3 regions of the Clostridium oceanicum genome follow, and region 3 is predicted to be linked to each of the others. Evidence: riboswitches for the same ligand, from Rfam matches in the RefSeq annotation. Region 3 holds a riboswitch; each other region holds the start of a gene.

Region 1 (5,763 bases), on a different contig from region 3:
TGGTATAGTAAAAACGTATATAAAGGAGAACAATATGAAGGAGAAAATTGTAAAAAACAACATTGAGGGAGTAATATTTGATTGGGCAGGAACTACTGTTGACTTTGGATGCTTTGCACCAGTAAATGTATTTATTGATATTTTTAAAGAAAAGGGTATAAGTGTAACTATAAGAGAAGCTAGAAAACCTATGGGAATGCTTAAAAGAGACCATATAAAAGCAATGCTTGAAATGGATTCAATAAGAAAGCAATGGAAAGAAAAATTTAATAGAGATTTTAAAGAAAAAGATATAGATGAGCTGTATTCAAATTTTAAACCTAAACTTATAGAAAGTCTTTCAGATTATGTAACACCTATTCCAGAGGTTGTAGATACTGTTAATGAGTTAAGAAAAAGGAATTTGAAAATTGGTTCAACAACTGGATATACTGATGATATGATAGAAATAGTTTTAAAAGGAGCTAAAGAAAAAGGATATGAGCCTGATTTTTATGTGACACCAGATTCTACAGAGTCTTATGGTAGACCATATCCATATATGATATATAAAAACATGGAGGCTTTAAAATTTTCAACCCCTTCTAAAGTAATAAAAGTGGGAGATACAAAATCTGATATAAAAGAAGGGGTAAGTTCAGGAGCTTGGTCTGTTGGAGTTGTAATTGGTAGCTCTGAAATGGGTTTTAGTTTAGAAGAATTTAATAGACTTTCAGAAAATCAAAAAAGTAAAGTTATAAATGAAACTAGAGAAGCTTTTTTAGATGCAGGAGCAGATTTTACTATAAAATCAATGAAAGAACTTCCTGATTTGATAGATCATATTAATAAACTTATATCAGAAAACATAAAACCAGGTTGTAAGGCTGAGTTATATGGAGAATAATTATAAAAAACAATTATTTAATATTAAAGAAAATAGAAGTAATGAGAAAGATCAATGTATAGAAGAAATAACTAATAATTCTCTTAATAGAGAAGGGGATATAAATTTAAGTTTAAATAGAGTTAATTGGAACAAAAATCTAAATCATAATACTAAAAAAATATTATTAGAAGATGAAAAAAATTATATAAAGCAGTCTATGTCAACTCCATGTATGAATGTTATTGTGGATGCTAAAGATTGCTATATAAAAGATTTAGATGGCAAAGAGTATCTTGATTTTCATGGTAATAGTGTTCATCAAATAGGATATAAAAATAAAAAGTTGTACAAGCTATAAAAAATCAAATAGAAGAATTACCATTTATACCAAGAAGATATACATCTAATATAGCTGTAAAGGCTGCAAAAGCTCTTATTGATAAAACAATATCTAAAGATTATAAAGTATTGTTTATTCCATCTGGAAGTGTGGCAATCGGAATAGCACTTAAAATAGCAAGAAAAGTTACTGGTAGGCATAAAGTTATATCTATGTGGGAGTCTTTCCATGGAGCGGGACTTGATTCTATATCTGTAGGAGGAGAATATGTTTTTAAAAAAGACATGGGACCGTTAATTCCGGGGTGCATAAAAGCTATACCCTATAACGGATACAGAAATTTTATAAAGAGTGAATCAAAAGAAATAGTTTCTGACTTTTGTATAAACTATATAGAATATATAATTAAAAATGAAGGAGATATAGGTGCTATACTGCTTGAGCCAGTCAGAGCAACGGATATTCATGTTCCCCCTAAGAGCTATTTTGAAAAATTAAGAAAAGTTTGTGATGAAAATAAAATACTTTTGATTTTTGATGAAATACCAACAGCAATTGGAAGAAGTGGAGAGTTTTATGTTCACCAAAACTTTAATGTAGAACCAGATATACTTGTACTTGGTAAAGGTCTTGGGGGAGGAGTTATTCCTCAAGCTGCAGTACTTACAAAATCTAAATATGATTTAGCAGAGGATATATCATTAGGTCATTATACTCATGAAAAACCAGCATTAGGTTGTGCAGCAATATGTGCTACCATAGATTATATTGATGAAAATAAACTTGTTTTTGAATGTAAAAAGAAATCAGAGTTTGCAAAGAGGTGTTTATCTAATCTTTATGATAAGCATGAATGTATTGGGGATTTTAGAGTACAGGGACTTTTGATTGCATTTGAATTTGTAAAAGATAGAATTTCAAAAGAAAAAGATAATAGTATTGCTGAAAAAATATTATATTATTGTCTAAATAAAGGATTGTCATTTAAAATAGGATCTGGTAATTGTCTTATTTTTCACCCTCCTCTTATTGTAGAAGAAGAAGAATTGTTATTTGCTTTTAATTTGATTGATGAAGCAATAAAGACACTTAAATAAATTTTAGAATTTAATATAGATTATATCTAAAATAATAATCATAAGTAATTATTTAATATAAAGTATTTACAAATAAAATTTTTAGAGTTAAAATAAATATAAAATTAAATATAGTAAAAAGTTGCTAGGAGTGCCTTGTTATGGCTGAGATCGATTTTATCGGAATCCTTTGAACCTGAAATAATTAATATTAGCGTAGGAAAGCATTATTATAATTAAAGTAAATTTTATATTTGGTTATAAATAGAGCTTGCCTTTAGGTGAGCTCTTTATTTATATGCCTATAAAATTATTTATTTGATTATTAATGGGTTAATATTTTTTAGTATAAATTTTTGAAAATAAATAAGAATTTTTAGCAAAGTAAAAAATTTTATAGATATACATGTTTTAGCTTTTTATTATTTAATATATCAAAAATCATTAATATATTTTAGTATTATGTAAATAAAAACAATAAACTTAAAATTAAAGATTTATGTTTAGAGGGGGTAATAACAGTAGAAAATGCTGAAGGTAAAGAATTATATCTTATAACTAATAGAAAACTTATAAAAGAAGGTGATATACAAACTGTTATAAGAAAAGCTATAGATGGAGGAGTAGATACTGTTATATTAAGAGAAAAAGATTTATCATTTGATGAGCTGTATCCTATAGCATATAAATTAAGACAAGTTATAGATAATAAAAATAAAACTGAAGGTAGTAATAAGAAAATAATAATTAATTCAAATATTGATGTGGCTAAAGAAATAAATGCAGACGGTTTTCATACTAATTTTGAAAACTTTATAAATAAAAATATTGAGTTTAATGGTTTGATTGGAGTTTCAGTTCATAGTTTAGAAGAAGCAGTACTAGCAGAGAAAAATGGAGCAAGTTATCTTCTTGCAAGTCACATATATAAGACAGATTGTAAAAAGGGATTAAAACCTAGAGGGTTAGACTTTATAAAAAGTATAAGAGAAAATACATTTATACCATTAATAGGGTTAGGTGGTATAAATGATGAAAATTTAGAAGATGTGATTTTAAAAGGAGCAGATGGAATAGCTGTAATGTCATATATTATGGCAGATGAAAATCCTTTTAAATCAGCTCAAAAATTAAAGAATAATTTAATAAAAGTAAGATAGTTAAAAATAACACTATCTTAGCAATGAAACTAGACTGAATATTCATAATATATTGAATTTTTAGAGAAAGGAGAAGGGTATATGATAGTTAATGGTAAAAATATAGATTACAAAGAAGGAATTACTGTTGAAAATCTTCTTGATAAATTAGATTTAAATATGGACAAGGTTGTTGTAGAAGTTAATCTTAATATAATATCAAAAGAAAACTATAGTGATATTTTACTTAATAAAGAAGATAAGATTGAAATAATAAGCTTTGTAGGTGGTGGTTAATCTATGAGAGTATCTATAAATGAAAAAAGTTTTTATGTAAAAGAAAATAGTAGTATTTTTGATATAAAAAATAGATTTAAAAAAGATGCTGATGTAGTTATTTTAAATGGGTTTCCCATAGAAAAAGATGAGGTTTTAAAAGAAAATGATAAAGTAGTTTTAATAAAAAAAGGTGAGATTCCAAGTAAAGAAGAACTTGAGCATCTTTTAGTTTCTAGGCATACTCCAAAAGTTTATGACAAGCTGAAAAAAGAGGCTGTTGGTATTGCAGGACTTGGAGGGCTAGGATCAAATGTTGCAGTATCTCTTTCAAGAATCGGTATAGGAAAACTTGTTTTAGTAGATTTTGATGTAGTTGAACCAAGTAATCTAAATAGACAACAATATTTAATAAAGCATTTAGGAATGAAAAAAACAGAAGCCATGAAAGAAATGATTTCAGAGATTAATCCTTTTGTAAAAGTAGAAATAAAAGATAAGTATATAACAGAAGATAATGTATTAGATATATTTAAAAATGTAGATATTATAGTGGAAGCTTTTGATAGTCCAAAATGTAAGGCTTCTTTAGTTAGTGAAATTCTAACAAAAACAAAGGATAAAGTAATAGTTGCTGCATCTGGAATGGCAGGTTATTTTTCTAGCAATACTATAAAAACTAAAAAAATAAATGATAGATTTTATTTAATTGGTGATGAAGTAAATGAAGCAAAAGAGGGGTCAGGCCTTATGGCTCCAAGAGTTTCTATTACAGCTAATCATCAAGCTAATATGGTTTTAAGGTTAATAATGGGGCAAAAGGAAACATAAATAAAAATTAAGTTGTTATATTTAACTAACAGATGTATATAATATTTAAATTAAAATTATATATAAATTTTTGAGGCATAAATAAAAAAATAAGAAAGGAAAAGTATAGTGAACTTACTACATATTATTCATTATACAGGGTGATTATATGGATATTTTTAAAATTGGTGGAGTAGAACTTAAAAATAGATTATTTATTGGTACAGGAAAATTTCCAGATAAAAAAATGTTAACAGAGGTTATAGAAAAATCAGAATCACAGGTTATAACTATGGCTCTAAGAAGAGTAGATATAACATCTAAAGAAGAAAATGTTTTAGAATATATACCTAAAGATAGAATACTCCTTCCTAACACTTCTGGTGCTAGAAATGCTGAAGAGGCGGTTAGAATTGCTAAATTAGCTAAAGCTAGTGGATGTGGAGATTGGATTAAAATTGAAGTTATAGAGGACAATAAATATTTACTTCCAGATAATTTTGAAACAATAAAAGCTACAGAAATATTAGCAAAAGAAGGTTTTACAGTACTTCCTTACATGAATCCAGATTTGATAGATGCTAAAAGGCTGGTAGATGCAGGTGCAGCTGCAGTTATGCCTTTAGGTGCACCAATAGGAACTAATAGAGGTATAAGAACTAAAGAAATGGTTCAAATACTTATAGATGAAATTAATGTACCTATAGTTGTAGATGCAGGAATAGGTAGACCATCAGAAGCTTGTGAAGCCATGGAAATGGGAGCAGATGCAGTCTTAGTTAATACAGCAATAGCAACAGCAGGAAATCCAGTAGATATGGCAAAAGCTTTTAATTTAGCAGTGAAGTCAGGAAGAATGGCATATGTTTCAAAGGTAGGAACTCGAAAAAAATGTGCTAGTGCATCTTCACCACTTACAGGATTTTTAAATGAAGGCGAGGCATAAAAGATGGGTTTCTATGATGAATATTTAAAATATAAAGATTTCGATTTCCATAAGTTTTTTGAAAATGTTGATGATCAAGATATATTAAGAGCAATAAATAAAAATAAGTTAGACGTATATGATTTTTTAGCATTATTATCTCCAAAAGCAGAAAATTATTTAGAAGAGATAGCTACAAAAGCTCATAGATTAACGCTTAACAATTTTGGGAAAGCAGTAGTTCTATTTACACCTATGTATTTAGGCAATTACTGTGTTAATAAGTGTGCCTATTGCGGATTTAATTTTGATAATGATATAAAAAGAAA
Region 2 (5,763 bases), on a different contig from region 3:
TAAAATACTATAGTTAATATAATATTTAAAAAAATAATTATAAAAGGAGAAAATATGAAATTTAAAAAAATAGTATCTATAGACTATACAGGAATAGATGAATTTGTCCATGAAAAACTTAAATCATTATGTAATACCTTAGAAATTTATAATGATTTCCCAAAATCAGAAGCTGAAATTATTAAAAGAGCTAAGAATGCTGATGTATTGTTAGTATCATGGAATACTCCTATAACAGCAAATATAATAAAAAATCTTCCTACACTAAAATACATTGGAATGTGTTGTAGTTTATATGATGAAAAATCTTCAAATGTTGATATTATACAAGCAAAAAAACAAGGAATTATTGTAAAAGGCGTAAAACATTACGGAGATGATGGAGTAGTTGAATACTTTTATAGCGAACTTATAAGATTATTTAAAGGACTTGGTAATGTTCAGTTTAAAGAAGAACAAATAGAATTAAGCGGTATAAATCTTGGTATAATTGGATTAGGAACTTTAGGAAAAATGATAGCAGATGCTGGTAATTTTTTCTCTATGAATATATACTACCACAATAGAAATAAAAGAAATGATGTTGATTATAAATATCTTTCAATAGATGTCCTTTTAAAAACTTGTGATGTTATAACAACTCATTTACCACGTAATACTGTTGTTATTGGTGATAAAGAATTTTCAGAATTTGGAAATGGTAAAATACTTGTAAATACAGGTCTGTCACCCTCTTTTGAACTTAGAGCTTTTGACAAATGGATAAAATGTAAAGGTAACTTTGCATTATTTGATATAAGTTCAACAACAGAAGAATTTAGAACTAAATATAAAGATTATCCTAATGTAATAATAAGTAATACTGTTTCTGGTTTTACTAAAAATGCACGAGAAAGATTAGCTCATAAGGTTATTTACAATTTAGAAAATGTTATTAAGTCAATTTCAGATTAAACTTTTAATAAATGCCTTACTAAAACCAATTAAATATATATTTTCCTATAAAAATAGTTTACCATCATACATTAATGGTAAACTATTATTCTGTAACTATATTTAAAAATTATCTTAATCTAAATTTTATTTTTTCCATTATTATATCATCAGAAATATTAAACATATTATCTAAAAGATCACATCTAAAACTTCCAGTACCTTTAGCATTCTTTGAAAGTTCACCACATATACCCATAAGAGCTACAGCTAAAACTGTACCTTGTAATATATCTAATGAAGAAATATAAGTAGCTATAAGGGATGTAAGCATACAACCTGTCCCTGTTATCATTGAAAGCATTTCACAGCCATTTTTTATTAAATATGTATAAGTTCCATCTGTTATTATATCTACTACTCCTGTTACTGCAATAACAGCTCCTGTTTCTATAGAAAATTTCTTTATCATTTCTATATTCTCATCAAAATTTTCCTCTGTTACAATATCTTTTTCTCCAACATCAATTCCTTTTGAATCATTTTTTATCCCACATATTGCTTTTATTTCGGACATATTTCCTTTTATAACAGTTGGATGACACTTTAAAATATACTTTTTTGCATATTGAAGTCTAAGTGTACTGCATCCAACACCTACAAGATCAATTACTTGTGGAATATTGTTTTCATAAGCTATTTTCCCAGAAATAAGCATAGATTCCATTCTAGTATCTGTTATATTTCCAAGATTAACTCCAAGCCCACTAGATTTAGAAGTAATTTCTGAAACTTCTAAAGGATGCTGGGCCATAATCGGTTTCCCCCCAACTGAAAGAACTATATTTGCACAATCATTTATTGATATAGGATTAGTTATACAATGTATTAATGGTTTTTTAGATTTAACACTCTCTTTTATTTCCAATAATTTGCTTATTATTGTTTTTTGGTCTATCATAAATTTTTGCCCCCAAACTCTTTTGAATTTTTTGAAGCATACCTATTCTACTTAAAGAACCTAGAAAAATAAATGCAATTGTTCCCCCTATAAGGGTAGCCATAATAAATGAAGGAACGTAAAACATCCATGTAAGTCCAGTTCTTCCCATTAATATAGCCATAACAGGGTATGAAACTATAGATCCTATTATACCAGTTCCTATAACTTCACCTATAACAGCAAAAATTATCTTTCCTTTAGATGCTCTATACAAAACTCCAGATAAAAATGCTCCAAAAACCGCTCCTGTTAGTGCAAGTGGTGGAATTCCCATAAAAAACATTCTTATAACACCAATTAATGTAGCACAAAGCAATGAATACCAAGGTCCAAGGATAACTGAACATACAATGTTTATAAGATGCGCCATAGGACATAGCCCTTCTACTCTAAGTATTGGAGAAATTATAACTCCCATAGCCACAAGCATTGCTAACATAAGTTTTTTTAATAAATTTGAATTTTGCCTCATAAAAAAATACCTCCTTAATAATATTTAAAATTCTACAAATCACATAGGAAATAAATACCATTAATAAGATATAGTTTTAGTACAATAAAATAGCAATTTCCTATATGAAATATCATATCAGACGGTCGAAGCTCAAAAGCTTCCTCTCACCTTGAAACACAAGTTCCCTCGCTATTTAATTGTGTTTTGCCATAAAAACTCAAGGCGCTCCCCTTTAGTTTTTAATATATAAAGTTTTAAAGCATAAAAAATAGGATACACGGAATAATGCGTATCCTATATATACTCTAAAACTTTATAAGCTGCTAGTATAAATATATTATTTCCTTACGCCGGCATTATCCGAATCAAGTTATGGGTCGAAGCATAAACTTCCTCTCAGCCTTAAATAAAGCTCCCCTTTTAAAAAATTATACCATATAAAAAATTTTTATACAATATTTCCTTAAATGCTGAATTTCCTAATACTATATTAATTTATTTTCAACTTATAATATAACTTGCATGAGTTAATTTATCATACTATTAAAATTAATTTAAACTAAATATATTTAATTGGTTAGTTTTAAAAATTTAACAAATTCCTTTTAAATAATCTAAATATAAGGTTAAAATAGCATAATACTTTATACTACATCTGTTATATTTATATTCTTTGTAGTCTTTAAATCAATAAAGTCAGAACCTATTGTTAATAAAGGCCTATCTATATTGTCTATATCAATTTTTATTATTTTTGCAATTTTACCATTACTTAGCTTAACTTTTTCTCCTATATAACAATTAATAATTCCTTCAATAAATTTATTTACATACTTATAATCTAATTTGTTTACACTTTGATTTTTTATTATTTTAAGTGCTTCAAAAGAAGTCCTTGTTTTTTTATAAACTAAACTTGATGTCATGGTATCAAATTCATCTGCAATAGCAACTATTTTAGCAAAATCATGGATTTTTTCACCTTTAATTTTTAAAGGATATCCTGTTCCATCACATCTTTCATGATGCATAAGTATTCCCATCAAAATCGATTCATCTATATTATGTATATTTTTTGCTATTTCATATCCAACAACTGCATGAGTTTTAACTTCACTAAACTCATCATCTGTTAATATTCTTCTTTTATTTAAAACTTCCTTATCTATTTTTATTTTACCTATGTCATGGAGAAATCCAGTATAACTTAAATATAATAATTGTTCTTTAGAAAAGCCTAACCATTTTCCTAACATGTAGCTTAATATTCCTACATTTACACAATGTTTATATAAACATTCATCTTCTTTTCTATAATCCATAATACTTTTAAGAATAATACTATAATCTTTCATCTCTTCCAAAACATATTCTTGAATATTTTTAAATTCTAATATACTTATTTTTGAATTTGAATCAAGCTTTTCATATATGTTTTTAAGATTTTTATGAACTTGTAACAATATTTCTTTTTTTCTACTAAATTTTTCTTCAGATTTTTTTATAACAGATTGAATTTGCTCTTCTAATTCACTATCGTCATATACCTCTATTTTCATATCTAAGTCCATTTTTTTAATCTTTTCAATATAATTACTAGTTAAAATAACATTTTTCCCTAATAACTTTATTCCATTTTTCTCAATAGCTTTTGCTAAAATCATTCCTGGTATTAATCTACTAAGTTCTATCTTTTTTGTCTTATTTTCCATATTCCCTCCAAATATATTAAAAATAAACTTATTTTAGATTATACAATGATTTTATTGCAATTTCCACATGATTTTATCCATTTTTCTTAACTAATCCCATTTAGTACAAAACTTATATATTAATATTTTACAATTCAAAAATAAGTAATATACCATATACCTTTTATTTACACACTATATATTAATTTAAATTTATATATATATATTTAAATTAATTAAAGTGCTTCCTTCCTCTTTAATACTCCTACTATTTTCGTTCCATGAACTTCTTTTACTTTTGTATAGTTTATAATATCTAAATAATTTTCTTTAGTAATACCACCTCCAGGAAGTATTATTATTTTATCTTTACTTTTACTTGTTAATTTTCTTATTATTTCCTTTCCATCAAAAGCATTAGTTTTACAACCTTTTGTTAATATCCTATCTACCTTAAGTTCAATTAATTCTTCTATTGCTTCCTCTTTGTCTTTTATTTCATCAAATGCCATATGAAAAGTTACATCTAAAGGCTTAGCTAAATCAACAAGTTCTTTCATTACATTTTTATTAATTAATTTATTTTCATCTAGCACACCAAAAACTACACCATCTACCCCTAATCCTTTACACAATTCTATATCCTTTTTCATTATTTCAATTTCATATTTTGAATATACAAAGTCCCCGCCTCTTGGTCTTATTATTACCATTATAGGTATATCTAAATAACTTTTAGTCTGAATTATAGTACCATAACTTGGAGTTGTTCCTCCTTCTTTTAAATTGTCACATAACTCTATTCTGCTAGCACCTAATTCTTGTGCTTTTTTAGCTTCTTTAAAAGATCCTACACAAGCTTCCTTTATATACATATTTCACCTCTTAATTTAAAGTAAATTATAATAATACTAATTTTTTAATAAGTTTATATTTATTTTTTTATTCTATAACTACTAAATCTATCTCTTGAAGTAGAATTTAAGATAATCTCATATCTCCATATACAATAGACTTTTCATTCAATTCATATACCCTAATAAAAAATAATACAATATATTGATTAATTTAATTCAAAAATATCAATATACTGTACTATACTATTCTTTTAATGTTTTTATCTAACATTAATATCTTTATTTATTTTCTATATAAGAAACTATAGCCTGAAAATTCTTATTTAGGTTATCAGGTATAAAATAATAATACACACTTTTTTTCATTCTCCTAGAAAATATTAAATCAGTTTCTTTTAAAATTTTTAGGTGTTCAGATATAGTTCCTTTTGAAAACCCAAAATCATCTGATAGCTCTTTAGTTGTCTTTGGAGATATAAGTAAAGATCTTATTATTTTTAACCTTAATTCACAATTAATAGCCTTAGTAAATTTCTTAACGGATTTAGGTACTTCATCCATTTCTATATTTCTAAAATTAAGATTAATGTATATGCAAAATATATTTTCAACTATACTAATCATCAAATGTGGTGAAGTAAATACAGAAGGCAAAAGTACAATTTTATCTATTCCATCAATATCAATTTGAAAATCTGTTTGTTTTTTTAATAATATTTTTCCATTAAGGTATTTTAAATCACCATGTAAATTAAGAATATAATCTATAGTATCTGAATTTGATAAAATAGATTTTTGCAAATCTATATTTTCCTTTTCATATTT
Region 3 (5,763 bases):
TTTAGATCTTTTCCACCTATAACTCTATTCATGTTTCTTATGGCACACATTTTACCACACATTGTACACTGTTCTTCACTTGGCGAATTTGATTCTGCTCTATATTTACGAGCTTTTTCTGGGTCTATAGATAACTCAAACATCTTTTCCCAATCTAATTTTTGTCTAGCTACTGCCATATTGTTATCCCATTTTCTTGCTCCTTTTATTCCTTTAGCTAAATCTGCTGCATGAGCTGCTATCTTTGTTGCTATTATTCCTTCTTTCATATCATCTAAATTAGGAAGTCTTAAATGCTCAGCTGGTGTTACATAACATAAAAAGTCTGCTCCATAAGTTGCAGCTATTGCTCCTCCTATTGCTGAAGTTATATGATCATATCCTGGTGCTACATCTGTAACTGTTGGTCCTAGTACATAAAAAGGAGCTCCATGACATAATTTTTTTTCTAATTTCATATTAGTCTCTATCTCATCTAATGTCATATGTCCTGGTCCTTCTATTATTATTTGTACATTTCTCTCCCAAGCTCTTTTTGTAAGTTCTCCTAAAGTTATTAACTCTTTTATCTGGCTTGCATCTGTAGAATCTTTTATACATCCAGGGCGACAAGCATCTCCAAGACTTATAGTTACATCATATTTTTCGCATATATCTAAAAGATCATCAAATCTTTCATAAAATGGATTTTCTTTATTATTTAATTGCATCCAAGCAAATAATAAAGCTCCTCCTCTTGAAACAATATTTGTAGTTCTTCTATTTCTTTTAAATGTATCTGCTGTCTCTTTATTTATACCTGCATGGATAGTCATAAAATCTACACCATCTTTTGCATGCTTTTCAACTACTTTTAAAAACTCATCAGAAGTTATATCTTTTAACTCTTTATCATAAAAACCTACTGCATCATAAACTGGTACTGTTCCTATCATTGCTTTTGATATATCAACAACTTTTTTTCTAAATTCTTGTGTTTTTCCAAAACAGCTTAAATCCATTATAGCTTCTGCTTTCATTTCTACTGCTTTTTTTACTTTCTTAAGTTCCATATCTATATCATTACAGTCCTTTGATATACCTAAGTTAACATTTATTTTAGTTTTAAGACCTTGTCCAACTCCTTCTGCATCTAAAGATTTATGATTCTTATTTGCAGGTATTGCAACTTTTCCTTGTGAAACTAATTTCATAAGTTCATTTACGTCCATATTTTCCTTTTTAGCTACTGTTTCAATTTCTTTAGTAATTATGCCTTTTCTTGCAGCATCCATTTGAGTTGTATAATTCATTTTATTACACCCTTTCTTTTATAAATCACCAATATAGGTAACCTTTTTATTTTAAAAAATTATTTATCACCATAATATCCATTAAAACACCCTGTACACATTGGAATATTTAATCTCAAGCATTTACTCATAGCTTTTAAACTTAAAAATCCTAAACTATCTGCTCCAATAAACTCTTTCATTTTTTCCAAGCTTTTGTTAAATGATAATAATTCTTTTGAAGTTTTTATATCTATTCCTAAATTACAATTAGATTTAACTATAGGAGATGCTACTCTAAAGTGTACTTCTAAAGCTCCTGCTACTCTTAATTTTTCTACTATTCTTTTGCTACTAGTACCTCTTACAATAGAATCATCAACAATAATTACTCTTTTATTTTTAACACACTCTTTTATTACACTAAGCTTAAAATTTATATTTTTATTTCTTTTCTCTTTATTAGATTTAATAAAATTTCTTCCTGCATAAGGATTTTTTATAATTCCTATTTCATAAGGAATTTTAGAAGCTTTTGAAAATCCTATAGCTGCAAGAAGTCCTGAACTTGGCATTCCAATTACTATGTCACCATTAGCTGGACATTCTTTATACAAAAGCTTTCCACTATTTATTCTAAAATCATAAACACTATTTTTGTCTATAATACTATCTTCTTTTGAAAAATATATATATTCTAATGCACAAGTATGTGGGGTTTTATATTTAAATTTATTTATAGAATTTATTCCACTATTATCTATACATACTATTTCTCCTGGATTAACATCTCTAAGAACTTGTCCATCTAAAGAATCTAAAACACAACTTTCTGAAGTTAAAACATAATCTTCTCCTATTTTCCCAATACAAAGAGGTCTTATTCCCTTAATGTCTCTAAAACCTATAAGTTTTTCTTTAGTTAAAACTACTACTGAAAAAGCACCTTTTAACATATTTAAAATTTTTAATACTGCCTCTATTAAAGTTTTTCCTTTTTTTATTTCATATATTAAAAACTTCAATATTATTTCAGAATCAGAGGTTGTATTAAATTTAATACCTTTAGTTTTTAATTTATCTTTTATGCAATTTACATTTATTAAATTACCATTGTGGGCTATTGCTATATCAAGCCCATCATTTTTTCCATCCATAGGTTGAAGATTTTTTAAAGAATTATCTCCATATGTAGAATATCTAACATGTCCGATTCCTGAAGTATATTCAGTTGACCCTATAAATTCTTTATTAAATAAATTTGAAACTTCTCCTAAATTTTTTTCAGTTTCTATTCCCTTTTCAGTAATAACCGATACCCCTGCTCCATCTTCACCTCTATGTTGAAGTGACATTAATGCTGGATAAAAAATATCTCTTAAGTTACTATATTTGTTTTTCCATATTCCAAATATCCCACATTCTTCTTTAAATTTGTCATTTTCATAGTCAATTAACATACCATGCCCCTTTTATATAAATAAAATAGAGCTTACCTAAAAGGTAAGCTCTTAACAATCATCATATATGACATTTAATATCATGGTCGTATGCTCCCTACGGCAATTTTAATTACATCAGGTTCAAAGGGTCGGAAATTTTTCCTCTCAGCTTTTAACTAGCACCCCTGCACTAAGGCATATTCATATAAATATTCCTATGCCTAAACTATTTAATTTTCTAACTAAAGTATAGACCTTTTTTATTCATCTGTAAAGGTTTATACATAATTTTTTCATATTTTATCCTTTATACTATAATCTATTATTTAGAATCTATATAAATAATTATATTATTTCAGTTTCAACATTTAAGACTAATGCTTCTGTGTTTCCTTCTATATAATTCATTACATTTTGTATAATAGAATCAGCTTGTTTAGTAGTATTACTAACACAAACTACACCTATAACAATGGACTGATGTAAATCCTGATCTTCAACTTCTGCTACTGAAACATTAAATTTATTTTTCACTTTTGCTATAATACTTTTAACTATCATTCTTTTCTCTTTTAGAGAGTGAACCCAATTAGCATGTAAATGAATTTTTCCTGATCCTATAATCATTTTGAGTCCTCCTTAATTTATATATTAACTTTTTATAGCTTTTAAAATATTATTCCCTCTTTAATGAAAAATTACTTATAATCTAATATTAGCTATGTTAATAACAATCTTTAATTCTGTATAAATTTATAGATATTTTTATAGATACAATAAAAAAAACAATACTAATTATAAAAAATAGAAGCCAATTATTATTGAAAAAATTTTCTATAATAACTCTCCTATCTATATATATATTAGGAGAAATACCTATTATAATATATGAAATTTGAGTAATAGCTCTACATTTATTTGTATTAAGTTTAAAACATATAGGATAATATACCGCCATTAAAATCATACATATAGAAAAACAAATTGCAATATATCTAAAATTAATCAATCCTCCTAGTATACTTATATTTTCCACATTAAATAAAAATTTCAAAGCTACACATAGGATTATATTTAGTATATATGTAATCAAAACAACTATAAGAACTTGTATATATTTTGATATAACTACCTCATCTTTATTTATAGGTAAACTTCTTATAATAAAATTTCCTTTATATCTAAAATCTATAAAATTACAAAAAAATATGTACATTATGCTGGTATATCCTACTACATAAATATATACTCTATATTTATTAGGATTTAACAAAATAACACTTCCAGTTATAGCCATACCGATACCTAAACAAATTATAATATATATTTTAGATATTATAAAATCTTTTTTAAGTAAATTAAACATAGAATTTTTATCCTCCTTAATCTATATCTTTATTTTCATATATTTTAATAGATATTAAAATAGATAATAAAAAGATAGATATTACTGCAAAAAATAATATGAAATATACAGACTTTTCTAAAGAAAATCTATATATCAAATAAGTTTTTAAATTAGCTTTTACAACATCTATAAACATAAAATAAGAGAAAAAAATTATAAATCTAATAATTCTATTTTTAAACTTTATATATATAGGAATTTCAATAGAATAAAAAAATAAAATTATCATCAGTAAATCCAAAATAAAATATAAGCTTAATCCCTTACTAAATTTAGCATAAGTAAATAAATTAGTTGTATAAAATAAAATATATGTAATGATACCATATATTGCTGTATGTATTATCACAGATATATATTTTGAAATAACAATTTCTTTTTTTGTAACTGGTAAAGAATTGAATATATAATCATCCTTTACTTTCTCTCCATAATAAAAATCATATGTTAAGGGCATAAAAATACTTGCTGTTAAATTAATATAATAGATATTAGAAAAATCTGTTTTATTCCCTTTAAAAACTGTGAATATTAATAATACTAAAAAATACCCTACTATTGGTTTCATATAATATTTAGTAATAATCATGTCTTTCTTTATTAAACTTAACACTTTCTTTTCATCTCCTTAGAGGTATAAAACATTATATCTTCTAAAGTAGCCTTTTCTAAAATAACTTCTTCTCCTAGTTTATATCTTATATTTTCCACATCTGAAGTTAGGCCCTCAAATCCATAAGAATTTTTATTTATTCCTATAATAGATTTTGTCATAGGATTCTTTAATAACTCAATTCCACCTTTTACTACTCCATAATTTTCTAATATTTCATCTTTAGATTTAGAAAAAATAATACTCCCTTTATCTAAAAAAGTTATATAATCTGCTATTTTTTCTAAATCTGTAGTTATATGCGTAGAAAAAAACACACTCTTATTCTCATCTTGAATTAAATCTTGTAATATCTCTAATATTTCCCTTCTAAAAACAGGATCTAATCCTGCTGTAGGCTCATCCATTATTATAAATTCTGCTTTATGTGATAAAGCTAAGGCTAATGAAAATTTTGTTTTCATACCTTTAGAAAGTTTTTTTATCTTTTTTTTAGGATCTAAATCAAAATCTTTCATATATTTTAGAAAAGCTTTATCATCCCAATTTTTATAAAAAGGTGAAATTATTTTTTTCATATTCCTTATACTTAAATCTTCATAATAATGATTAGTATCATATACAAAGCCTATTCTTTCTTTTATTTTTTTTTCATGTTTATGGTTATCTAATCCAAAGATTTTTATGCTTCCAGAATCTTTTTTTATAAGATTCATAATAAGTTTTATGGTAGTGCTTTTCCCCGCTCCATTTTGACCTATAAATCCCATTATATATCCCTTATCTAAACTTAAATTTATATTATCTAAAGAAAAATCTTTATATCTTTTAGTTAAATTTTTAATTTCTAAAATTTTTCCCATCAACTAATCCTCCTCAAATTTTTTGAAACTAATCTTCGTAATAAAGAATCTTTAATGTTTCACATAGTTCTTCATAGGATATATCAAACATTTTGCTTTCATCTACTACCAGCATTAATTTTTCCTCTATTAGTTTCATCTTTTTTTCCTTCAATAGTTCTTTATT

The links. Region 3 has a riboswitch for thiamine pyrophosphate ahead of purF (amidophosphoribosyltransferase). Riboswitches for the same ligand answer to the same signal wherever they lie in the genome.
Region 1: linked by a shared signal. The riboswitch ahead of ABDZ71_RS00420 (thiamine phosphate synthase) and the one ahead of purF (amidophosphoribosyltransferase) in region 3 are both predicted to bind thiamine pyrophosphate.
Region 2: linked by a shared signal. The riboswitch ahead of thiW (energy coupling factor transporter S component ThiW) and the one ahead of purF (amidophosphoribosyltransferase) in region 3 are both predicted to bind thiamine pyrophosphate.

What each region holds. Positions count from the first base shown of each region.
Region 1 covers NZ_BAAACG010000001.1:93,523-99,285, forward strand. Annotated here, with positions in the region: partial or broken gene phnW (2-aminoethylphosphonate--pyruvate transaminase) at 1-25, shown strand, start outside; gene phnX (phosphonoacetaldehyde hydrolase) at 35-886, shown strand; gene ABDZ71_RS00410 (hypothetical protein) at 876-1,226, shown strand; gene ABDZ71_RS00415 (aminotransferase class III-fold pyridoxal phosphate-dependent enzyme) at 1,253-2,305, shown strand; TPP riboswitch at 2,422-2,524, shown strand; gene ABDZ71_RS00420 (thiamine phosphate synthase) at 2,839-3,444, shown strand; gene thiS (sulfur carrier protein ThiS) at 3,526-3,720, shown strand; gene thiF (sulfur carrier protein ThiS adenylyltransferase ThiF) at 3,724-4,530, shown strand; gene ABDZ71_RS00435 (thiazole synthase) at 4,679-5,455, shown strand; gene thiH (2-iminoacetate synthase ThiH) at 5,459-5,763, shown strand, end outside.
Region 2 covers NZ_BAAACG010000010.1:584,444-590,206, forward strand. Annotated here, with positions in the region: gene ABDZ71_RS13090 (DeoR/GlpR family DNA-binding transcription regulator) at 1-13, shown strand, start outside; gene ABDZ71_RS13095 (NAD(P)-dependent oxidoreductase) at 55-954, shown strand; gene thiM (hydroxyethylthiazole kinase) at 1,064-1,861, opposite strand; gene thiW (energy coupling factor transporter S component ThiW) at 1,839-2,408, opposite strand; TPP riboswitch at 2,716-2,819, opposite strand; gene ABDZ71_RS13110 (HD-GYP domain-containing protein) at 3,035-4,102, opposite strand; gene ABDZ71_RS13115 (copper homeostasis protein CutC) at 4,318-4,956, opposite strand; gene ABDZ71_RS13120 (ArsR/SmtB family transcription factor) at 5,218-5,763, opposite strand, start outside.
Region 3 covers NZ_BAAACG010000019.1:336,399-342,161, forward strand. Annotated here, with positions in the region: gene thiC (phosphomethylpyrimidine synthase ThiC) at 1-1,292, opposite strand, end outside; gene purF (amidophosphoribosyltransferase) at 1,352-2,731, opposite strand; TPP riboswitch at 2,809-2,910, opposite strand; gene ABDZ71_RS18015 (DUF503 domain-containing protein) at 3,059-3,340, opposite strand; gene ABDZ71_RS18020 (ABC-2 transporter permease) at 3,438-4,079, opposite strand; gene ABDZ71_RS18025 (ABC-2 transporter permease) at 4,096-4,734, opposite strand; gene ABDZ71_RS18030 (ABC transporter ATP-binding protein) at 4,728-5,597, opposite strand; gene ABDZ71_RS18035 (GntR family transcriptional regulator) at 5,626-5,763, opposite strand, start outside.